DNA from 3 places in the Ancylobacter sp. FA202 genome. Region 2 is predicted to be linked to each of the others. Evidence: predicted binding sites of a transcription regulator. Region 2 holds the regulator's gene; each other region holds the start of a gene.

Region 1 (3,272 bases), 1.4 Mb from region 2:
CCCGAGGAAGTCCATGCCGCCACCTAAGCCGGGCTTGCCCGGCTTAGGTACTCAGCGAAAAGCAGGGGCGAATGGACTTCCTCAGAAGTCCATGCCGCCCATGCCGCCGCCGCCGGGCATGGAGGGGGCGCCGCCGTCGCGCTTGGGCGCATCGGCGATCATCGCTTCGGTGGTGATCAGCAGGCCGGCGACCGAGGCCGCGTCCTGCAGGGCGGTGCGCACGACCTTGGCCGGGTCGACGATGCCGGAGGCGATCATGTCGACGAACTGCTCGGTCTGGGCGTTGAAGCCGAAGTTCGGGTCCTTCGATTCCAGCACCTTGCCGACCACGATCGAGCCCTCGACGCCGGAATTCTCGGCGATCTGGCGGATCGGGGCCTCAAGCGCGCGCAGCACGATCTTGATGCCGGCCTGGATGTCCGGGTTGTCGGAGGTCAGCTTCTCCACGGCCTTCTTGGCGCGCAGAAGGGCGATGCCGCCGCCGGGGACGATGCCTTCCTGCACGGCCGCGCGGGTGGCGTTGAGCGCGTCGTCGACGCGGTCCTTCTTTTCCTTGACCTCAACCTCGGTCGCGCCGCCGACGCGGATCACCGCGACGCCGCCGGCGAGCTTGGCCAGACGCTCCTGCAGCTTCTCGCGGTCGTAGTCCGAGGTGGTTTCCTCGATCTGCGCCTTGATCTGCGCGACCCGGCCCTCGATGTCCTTCTTCTTGCCGGCGCCATCGATGACGGTGGTCTTTTCCTTCTCGATGATCACCTTCTTGGCGCGGCCGAGCATGGTGAGATTGACGCTCTCCAGCTTGATGCCGAGCTCTTCGGAGATCACCTGGCCACCGGTGAGGATGGCGATGTCTTCCAGCATGGCCTTGCGGCGATCGCCGAAGCCCGGAGCCTTGACGGCCGCGACCTTCAGGCCGCCGCGCAGCTTGTTGACGACGAGCGTGGCCAGGGCCTCGCCCTCGACATCCTCGGCGACGATCAGCAGCGGCTTGCCGGACTGCACCACGGCTTCGAGCACGGGCAGGATCGCCTGCAGGCCGGAAAGCTTCTTGTCGAAGATGAGCATGTAGGGATCTTCGAGATCCACCGTCATCTTCTCGGCATTGGTGATGAAGTAGGGCGAGAGATAGCCACGGTCGAACTGCATGCCCTCAACCACGTCGAGCTCGGTCTCGGCGGTCTTGGCTTCCTCGACGGTGATCACGCCCTCGTTGCCGACGCGCTGCATCGCACCGGCGATCATCTCGCCGATCGAGGCATCGCCATTGGCGGAGATGGTGCCGACCTGCGCGACTTCGTCGGTGTTCTTCACCTTCTTGGCGCGCTTCTCGATATCCTTGATCGCCTCGGCGACCGCGAGGTCGACGCCGCGCTTCAGGTCCATCGGGTTCATGCCGGCGGCGACGAACTTGGCGCCTTCACGGACGATGGACTGGGCGAGCACGGTGGCGGTGGTGGTGCCGTCGCCGGCGAGGTCGTTGGTCTTGGAAGCGACTTCACGCACCAGCTGGGCGCCGAGATTCTCGAACTTGTCCTCGAGCTCGATTTCCTTGGCGACGGTGACGCCGTCCTTGGTGATGCGGGGAGCGCCGAAGCTCTTCTCGATCACGACGTTGCGGCCCTTGGGGCCGAGCGTGACCTTCACCGCATTGGCGAGAATGTCGACGCCGCGCAGCATCCGTTCGCGGGCATCGCCGGCAAATTTAACGTCTTTGGCAGCCATGTGGCCTACTCCTGAAATTCAGAATGTCGGGGAAGGATAAGGTCGGCTCAGCCGACGATGCCCATGACGTCCGATTCCTTCATGATCAGGAGGTCCTGACCGTCGATCTTCACTTCGGTGCCCGACCACTTGCCGAACAGCACCTTGTCGCCAGCCTTGACGTCGAGCGGGACCAGCTTGCCGGCCTCGTCGCGGGCGCCGGGGCCAACGGAGAGCACTTCGCCCTGCGAGGGCTTTTCCTTGGCGCTGTCGGGGATGATGATGCCGCCCGCCGTCTTTTCTTCGGCGTCGAGGCGCTTCACCACGATGCGGTCATGCAGGGGGCGGAACTTCAGCTTGGCCATCGGTAGATCCTCGGTCTTCCTATCGCGCGCCGTCGTGGCGCTGGGTATGGAGCTTACTAGCACTCTTCAGAGGCGAGTGCCAAACTTCCAGCGGAGATAGGAACGGTGCCCGAGTGAGTCAAGCGGGCCGGACGGCCTTCGGCTGTCATATCGCGTCATGCGGCGCGGGCACGCGCGGGGCATCAAAAAACCCGGCCCGCGCAGGGCGCGAACCGGGTGTTTGATAGCAGAAGAAGCGGCGATCAGGCCGACTTCTTGATGGTCTTCTCGACCGAGGCCTTGATCGGCTCGGCGGTGTCGGCGGCGACCTTCTGGGCCAGGGTCGAGAGTTCCTTGGCCTGGGACGAGAGCACGTCGAACTGCTTGCGCATATGGCCGGTGGAAAGCTCCACCGCTTCCGAGACGCTCTTGGCGCCGAACAGCGCGCCCATATAGTCGAAGGCGGCGTTCACATTGGTGCGCAGCGACTCGAGGGCCACCGTGTTGTACTCGGTCAGGCCGCGCGAGGCGGTGCTGTAGGTGTCTTCGAGCAGGTCGGTGGTCTCTTCGGCGTTGGCCTTGAACTTCTCATAGGTGTCGCGCGCGTTCTGCACGCTCTTCTCGGCCATTTCACGCACGACGGCGGGCACTTCCACGCCGGCCGACATGTCGAACTTCGGCATCTCGAACTTGGGCATGGCAGCCTCGAAAGCCGAGGTGGCGGCCTTGGCGGCCTTTTTCGGGGACGGGGTGATGGGGGTAGCGTCAACCATGGGTTTTCTCCTCGCAATCGCGGCGGATTCAGGATGGCGGCGACCGCTCCGCGCTGGCGGTCGCGCCCTGACCGGCAAAGGCGCTGTCAGAGTGTAACCCGACCCTCTGCCTCGTCTGGCTCCCTATAATTGTGCACTGCAACATGATATTGCAATGCACAAACCGCCCGAAGCTGCAAATTTTTTCAACTTTTTTTAGCGACGCCGTTGGCGGCGTCGCCTCATGTCGCGCTCAGCTGTCGCCCTTGGCGAAGGGCGAGGCCGCGCTGGCATGCTGGCCGATCGCCTTCGCCTGCTCGGTGAGGCGGGCGGCCTGTTCCTTCACATAGTCGGCGTGCAGCCGCGTCCACTCGTCCACCGTCGTCGCCTTGGCGAGGCGCGAGGCGAAATCGAACCCGGCGGCGATGTTGGCTTCGGCGAAATCCAGCGTGGTGCGGCCCATGTCGCGGGCATT
Region 2 (3,272 bases):
CGGCGAGATGATCGCGCAGCGGGATGGTGGAGAGCATGCCGCGCGACTTCATCCAGCTCAGGCAGTCATGCAGCGCGATCCACGCCCCGGTGACGGAGGCGGTGCGGGTGCCGCCATCGGCCTGGATCACGTCGCAATCGACGGTGATCTGCCGCTCGCCGAGCTTTTCGAGATCGACCACGGCGCGCAGCGAGCGGCCGATCAGGCGCTGGATTTCCTGGGTGCGGCCGGAAGGCTTGCCGGCCGTCACCTCGCGGCGGGTGCGCTCATGGGTGGCGCGCGGCAGCATGCCATATTCCGCCGTCACCCAGCCGCGCCCCTGCCCCTTCAGCCAGGGCGGCAGGCGCTCTTCCAGCGTGGCGGCGACCAGCACATGGGTCTCGCCGAACTTCACCAGGCATGAGCCCTCGGCATGGCGCAGCACGCCGCGCTCGAAGCTCACGGCACGCATCTCGTCGGGAAGGCGGCGGGAAGGGCGCATGCGGCGGGTCTCCTGATCGGCGGGCGGCGGGGCAGTTTAGCCCAGCCCTGTGGCCGGACCTTGTAAGGGTGGCGCGGGCCCGGTGCAATCGCCGGGCGCGGAGTCTTGACCCGGCGCCGGGCGGCACGCGACCGCGCCCGCTTGTACATGGGCGGCGAATACCGAGATAATAGCCACCCCTGAACGGGTAGACGACACAAGGGACCAACGCGGCGATGCCCCTCGACCCATTTCTGGCGGCCACCGCGCCTTCGCTGGCGCGGCTCGACGAGCGTTCGCGCGAGATCTTCCGGCAGATCGTCGAAACCTATCTCGCCACCGGCGAGCCGGCGGGGTCGCGCAACATCTCCCGCCTCATTCCGATGACCCTGTCGCCGGCCTCGGTGCGCAATGTGATGGCGGACCTTGAGGCCGCCGGCCTCATCTTCGCGCCGCATACCAGCGCCGGCCGGCTGCCGACCGAGCGCGGGCTGCGCTTCTTTGTCGATGCGCTGCTGGAAATCGGCGATGTCTCGGAGGATGAGCGCAACTCGATCGAGACGCAGGTGCGCGCCGCCGCCCGCGCCCAGACGGTGGACGGGGTGCTGGCCGAGGCCTCCAACCTGCTCTCCGGCCTGTCGCGCGGCGCCGGCGTCGTCACGACAGGCAAGACCGATGTGCGCCTGAAACATATCGAATTCGTGCCCCTCGACGCCACCCGGGCGCTGCTGATCCTCGTCTCCGACGATGGCGAGGTGGAAAACCGCCTGGTGCCGCTGCCCAAGGGCCTGCCGCCCTCGGCGCTGGTGGAGGCGACCAATTTCCTGTCCTCGCTGACGCGCGGGCGCACCCTGACCGAGCTGCGGGCCGAGGTGGAGCGCACGCTCGCCGCCCGCCGCGCCGAGCTCGACGAAGTGACGGCGCGGGTGGTGGAAAGCGGCATGGCCAGCTGGTCCGGCGGGGAGAAGGCCGACCGGAGGCTGATCGTGCGCGGGCAGACGCGGCTGCTGCAGGATCTGCGCGCGATCGAGGATCTGGAGCGGGTGCGCCTGTTGTTCGACGATCTCGACGCCAAGCAGGAGGTGGTCGACCTGCTCGGCCGGGCCGAGGACGCGCAGGGCCTGCGCATCTTCATCGGCTCGGAGAACAAGCTGTTCTCGCTCTCGGGCTCCTCCACCATCGTCGCGCCCTATCGCGACGGGCAGGGAAGGGTGGTCGGCGTGCTCGGGGTGATCGGCCCGACACGGCTCAACTATGCCCGCATCGTGCCGATGGTCGACTTCACCGCCCGCGTCGTCAGCCGCGTTCTCGGCGGGCCAGGCTCCGACGCGGCTTGATTTTTGCGCCGTCCAACCCGATATGGCGGGCGTCCGGGTGGCCCACCGCCCGGGCAAATCCATTCTTCGACGAGGTATTCATGAGCGACGAGAACCGCACTCCGGCTGACCAGCCCGACATGGCCGATCAGACTGTCGACGCCGAGAACGGCGCTGCGGGCGCGCCGGACGATCTCGCCGCCGCCTTCGCCGCCGAGAAGGAGCGGCTGGAGGCCGAGATCGTCGCGCTCAAGGACAAGTTCCTGCGCGCCTTCGCCGAGGCCGACAATGTGCGCCGCCGCGCCGAGCGCGAAGTGGCGGACGCCAAGATCTATGGCATCACCGGCTTCGCCCGCGACGTGCTCACCGTGGCGGATGATTTCGAGCGCGCGCTGGGCGCCATCGACGCCGAGGCCCGCGCCAAGGCCGAGGGCACGCTGAAGACCCTGCTGGAGGGCATCGACCTCACCGGCCGCGCCCTGATTCAGGCGCTGACCAAGCATGGCGTGGCGCGGATCGAGGCGGAAGGCGCCAAGTTCGACCCGAACATGCATCAGGCGATGTTCGAGGTGCCCAATGCCGAGGTGCCGTCCGGCACCGTCGTGCAGGTCATCCAGCCCGGCTACAAGCTCGGCGAGCGCGTGCTGCGCCCGGCCCTTGTCGGTGTGTCCAAGGGCGGCCCCAAGGCGCCGCCGGCGGAAGCCCCGGCCGCCGAGGGCTGAGAGCCCGACCGTAAAAGGGCCCTTGCGAGGGCCCTTTTTTGTTGCCGCGCCGAAGCTCAGCGCAGGGCGACCCCGTCGCGCAGGGCCCGCATGGCGCCGTAATCGGCGTCGAAATTCTCCGTCGGCGCGACGCCGACCATGCGCAGATAGCCGGTGCGGCCGAAGCTCAGCCATTGCGCCACCTTCACCGGCTGGCCGGTCTGCTGGTCCACCGCATTGGCGATCAGCTCGAAGCCGGGCTGGCCGCCGACGCGCAGCGGGCCGCCGCGCTCGACGCGCAGTTCCTTGATGCCGGGCACGCTGGTGATCGCCCGCTTGGCCGCGGCCTCGCGCTCTTCCTCGCGGATTTCGCCGGGGCCGACGGCGACGATGAAGAAGGACTGGGTCTGCGGCCCGCCTTTATCTGCCGCGCCGGCCGCGCCGGTTTCCGGCTTGGTGAGCAGCACGGCGCTGGAGCCGATCACCTTCATCACCTTGTAGCCCTCGGTCTCGGCGACGGTGAAGGGCAGCTTGGCCAGCATCTCCTCGGTGCTGGGCGGGGCGCGGAAGACCACGGTCTTGAGCGCTTCCTCAACCTTGGCGTCGGGGTAGCGGGCGGCGGAAGCCTCGGGGAACTGCACCGTCACCATGCCGGTCTGCTCCTTGGCGCCGGCGATCAGGATCCACTTCTTCAGCGCCCCGGCGCCGACGGTCTGGAAGCCCTTCAGCAGCACGGCCGGCACGCCGTCGGCCAGCGTCACGTCGCGGCGCTGTTCCACCGTCACGCCCTGCTTC
Region 3 (3,272 bases), 3.1 Mb from region 2:
CCTTGTACATGTCGACATATTCGCCGGTCTGGGCATTGAAGCCGTAGGCGTAGGTATCCTTCTCGAGGATACGGCCGACGATCAGCGAGCCGTCTTCGCCGGCATTGTTGGCGATCTGGCGCGCCGGGTACTGCACCGCCTTGCGGACGATGTCGACGCCGGTCTTCTGGTCGGGATTGGCGGTGACGACGGCGTCCAGCGCCTTCATGGCACGCAGCAGGGCGACGCCGCCGCCCGGCAGCACGCCTTCTTCCACGGCCGCGCGGGTCGCGTGCAGCGCGTCGTCAACGCGGTCCTTCTTTTCCTTCACTTCGACTTCGGTCGCGCCGCCGACGCGGATCACCGCGACGCCGCCGGCGAGCTTGGCCAGACGCTCCTGCAGCTTCTCGCGGTCGTAGTCCGAGGTGGTCTCCTCGATCTGCGCCTTGATCTGCGACACGCGGTCCTCGATGTCCTTCTTCGAGCCGGCGCCGTCGACGATCGTGGTGTTCTCCTTCTCGAGCACGACCTTCTTGGCGCGGCCGAGCATGGCGAGCGTCACGGTGTCGAGCTTGATGCCGAGATCGTCGGAGATGGCGGTGCCGCCGGTCAGGATGGCGATATCCTGCAGCATGGCCTTGCGGCGATCACCGAAGCCGGGCGCCTTGACGGCCGCGACCTTGAGGCCGCCACGCAGCTTGTTGACGACGAGGGTGGCGAGCGCCTCGCCCTCGATGTCCTCGGCGATGATCAGCAGCGGCTTGGAGGTCTGCACCACGGCTTCCAGCACCGGCAGCAGTTCCTGCAGGCCCGAGAGCTTCTTCTCGTGGATGAGGATGTAGGGGTCCTCGAACTCAACGCGCATCTTTTCGGCGTTGGTGATGAAGTAGGGCGAGAGGTAGCCGCGGTCGAACTGCATGCCCTCCACCACGTCGAGCTCGGTCTCGGCGGTCTTGGCTTCCTCGACGGTGATGACACCCTCGTTGCCGACCTTCTGCATCGCCTCGGCGAGGTACTTGCCGATTTCGGCGTCGCCATTGGCGGAGATGGTGCCGACCTGGGCGATCTCGGCGTTGGACGTCACCTTGCGGGCGTTCTTCTTGAGATCAGCGACGATGGCCTCGACCGCGAGGTCGATGCCGCGCTTGAGGTCCATCGGGTTCATGCCGGCGGCGACCGACTTGGCGCCTTCCTTCACGATGGCCTGGGCCAGCACGGTGGCGGTGGTGGTGCCGTCGCCGGCGAGGTCGTTGGACTTCGAGGCCACTTCGCGCACCATCTGCGCGCCCATGTTCTCGAACTTGTCCTCGAGCTCGATTTCCTTGGCGACGGTGACGCCGTCCTTGGTGATGCGGGGAGCGCCGAAGCTCTTCTCGATCACGACGTTGCGGCCCTTGGGACCGAGCGTGACCTTGACGGCATTGGCGAGAATGTCGACGCCGCGCAGCATCTTCTCGCGCGCGTCGCCAGCGAACTTAACTTCCTTGGCAGACATGATCTCTTACTCCGGTGATGCGTTGCGAGCAGCGTGAGCGGCTGGCTCAGGCGGCCTTCTTGGACGCAGAAGCGCCTTCCAGGACGCCCAGGATGTCGGACTCCTTCATGATGAGGTAGTCGACGCCGTCGAGCTTGACCTCGGTGCCCGACCACTTGCCGAACAGCACCCGGTCGCCGGCCGCCACATCGAGCGGCACCAGCTTGCCGGCTTCGTCGCGGGCGCCGGGGCCAACAGCGACGACTTCGCCCTGCGAGGGCTTTTCCTTGGCAGTGTCGGGAATGATGATGCCGCCCGCGGTCTTCTCTTCCGCATCAATACGCTTGACCACGACCCGGTCATGCAGGGGACGGAACTTCATCGGCTCTCTCCAATCGTGAACGATCGTTTGATCCCGCACCGCGCCCGCCCAACCGGATGGTCTGGGGGTATCTCGCGGTGCCGTGCGACATCTAGGCGCCGGGGATAGGGGGCGCAAGGTGCGGGCGGCAAAAAACTGGCAGTCGCGATGAGAGAGTGCCAACGCAAATACCCCCTTCCTGTCAGCACTCCGTCGCGTATGCTGCTAGTGCATTGATATTGAACAGGTATTATCATTTTTAACCTTGCCGCGCGCCGGCAGCGGCTGCACACTCTCTTATCGTCACGAAAGGAGGTTCCACATGACCGATCATGGGGTGTCGTCGCGTGGTGGGCGGTCGCTGCAGGCCACGGGGGAGGGCGCGGGTACCGGCGGGCGCGTGTCGCCGGATTTCCGCCGGCAGCTGGAGGGCTATGGCCTCACCACGGCCCAGATCCTCTACCGGATGCCCGATCATCCGGGAATCCTGCAGACCTTTCTCTGGCAGCATTACGATCTCTGCCCGCATTTCCCGGAGCTGAACCACTTCCTCGCCTTCTGGAAGCGCGAGCTGGAAGGCCCGCTGCATTCGGTGCTGGTGGCGCATTCGCGGCTGATCGGCCCGGCCGAACTGCGCCGGGTGGACGGGGAGTTCCGGCTGAACTGAGACTTGCCGCCTTGCCTGTGTTTTGCGCCTGCTGCCCTCTTCTTGCCGCGCGCGACGTGCTATGAGCGCGGGAACGGGGGCCGGTCCGGCGCCCGAGGAAAGTCAGGCAGCTGGTCACGCCGGTGGATCATCGTTCTCCGCGCACGTCGGAATTGCTCTCGGCGATCGTCACCGCCCATTCGGCGGAACGCATCGGCGTGGGCGAAATCGTGCATGCGCTGCGCAACCGCGCCTTCGGCCTGTCCATCCTGCTGCTCGGCCTGCCGAACTGCCTGCCGATGCCGCCCGGCCTGCCGGTCATCTGTGGCATCCTGCTCTGTCTTGTCGGCGGGCAGATGGTGGTGGGGCGCGACGAATTGTGGCTGCCGCGCTGGCTGGCCAACCGCACCATCTCGCGCGCGCTGTTGGAGAAGATCGTTAACGGCTCGCTCAAGCTGATCCGCCGCTTCGAGGGCTATTCCCGCCCGCGCCTGCCCTATTTTTCCTCGCCCTCCGCCCGCTTCGTGCTGGGCGGGCTGGTGGTGGTGCTCGGCCTGCTGCTGCTACTGCCGATCCCGATCTTCGGCAATCTGCCGCCCGGCATCGCGGTGGTGATTCTCGGCCTCGGTCTGGTCGAGCGCGACGGCGTGTTCATTCTCGCCGGCGTGGTGGCGACGCTGGTCAGCTTCGGCGTCATGGGCCTGCTCAGCTGGCTGCTGTTCCAGGGTGCGCTGGCGGTGTTCTGAAACCGCCGGAAGAGTGAGGCTTCGCAAGTCCTTAGCGGATGCTGGACAGACTGCGTTGCCTCCACC

Evidence for each region. Region 2 encodes HrcA, which represses chaperone genes, less so after heat shock. Its sites were predicted from a motif close to GTTAGCACTCNCNNNNNGNGAGTGCTAAC; they were not measured.
Region 1: groES (co-chaperone GroES) is a predicted target of HrcA. The motif match lies at 2,122-2,150, and genes of this name have one in related genera.
Region 3: groES (co-chaperone GroES) is a predicted target of HrcA. The motif match lies at 1,970-1,998, and genes of this name have one in related genera.

Annotation. Positions count from the first base shown of each region.
Region 1 is NZ_KB904818.1:3,297,378-3,300,649, reverse strand. Features, by position in the region: gene groL (chaperonin GroEL) at 82-1,722, opposite strand; gene groES (co-chaperone GroES) at 1,770-2,066, opposite strand; gene A3M1_RS0114960 (phasin) at 2,309-2,818, opposite strand; gene A3M1_RS0114955 (phasin family protein) at 3,051-3,272, opposite strand, start outside.
Region 2 is NZ_KB904818.1:1,869,585-1,872,856, reverse strand. Features, by position in the region: gene rph (ribonuclease PH) at 1-481, opposite strand, end outside; gene hrcA (heat-inducible transcriptional repressor HrcA) at 697-1,797, shown strand; gene grpE (nucleotide exchange factor GrpE) at 1,878-2,498, shown strand; gene A3M1_RS0108470 (hypothetical protein) at 2,555-3,272, opposite strand, start outside.
Region 3 is NZ_KB904818.1:4,967,249-4,970,520, reverse strand. Features, by position in the region: gene groL (chaperonin GroEL) at 1-1,474, opposite strand, end outside; gene groES (co-chaperone GroES) at 1,521-1,835, opposite strand; gene A3M1_RS0123125 (usg protein) at 2,137-2,481, shown strand; gene A3M1_RS0123120 (exopolysaccharide biosynthesis protein) at 2,604-3,206, shown strand.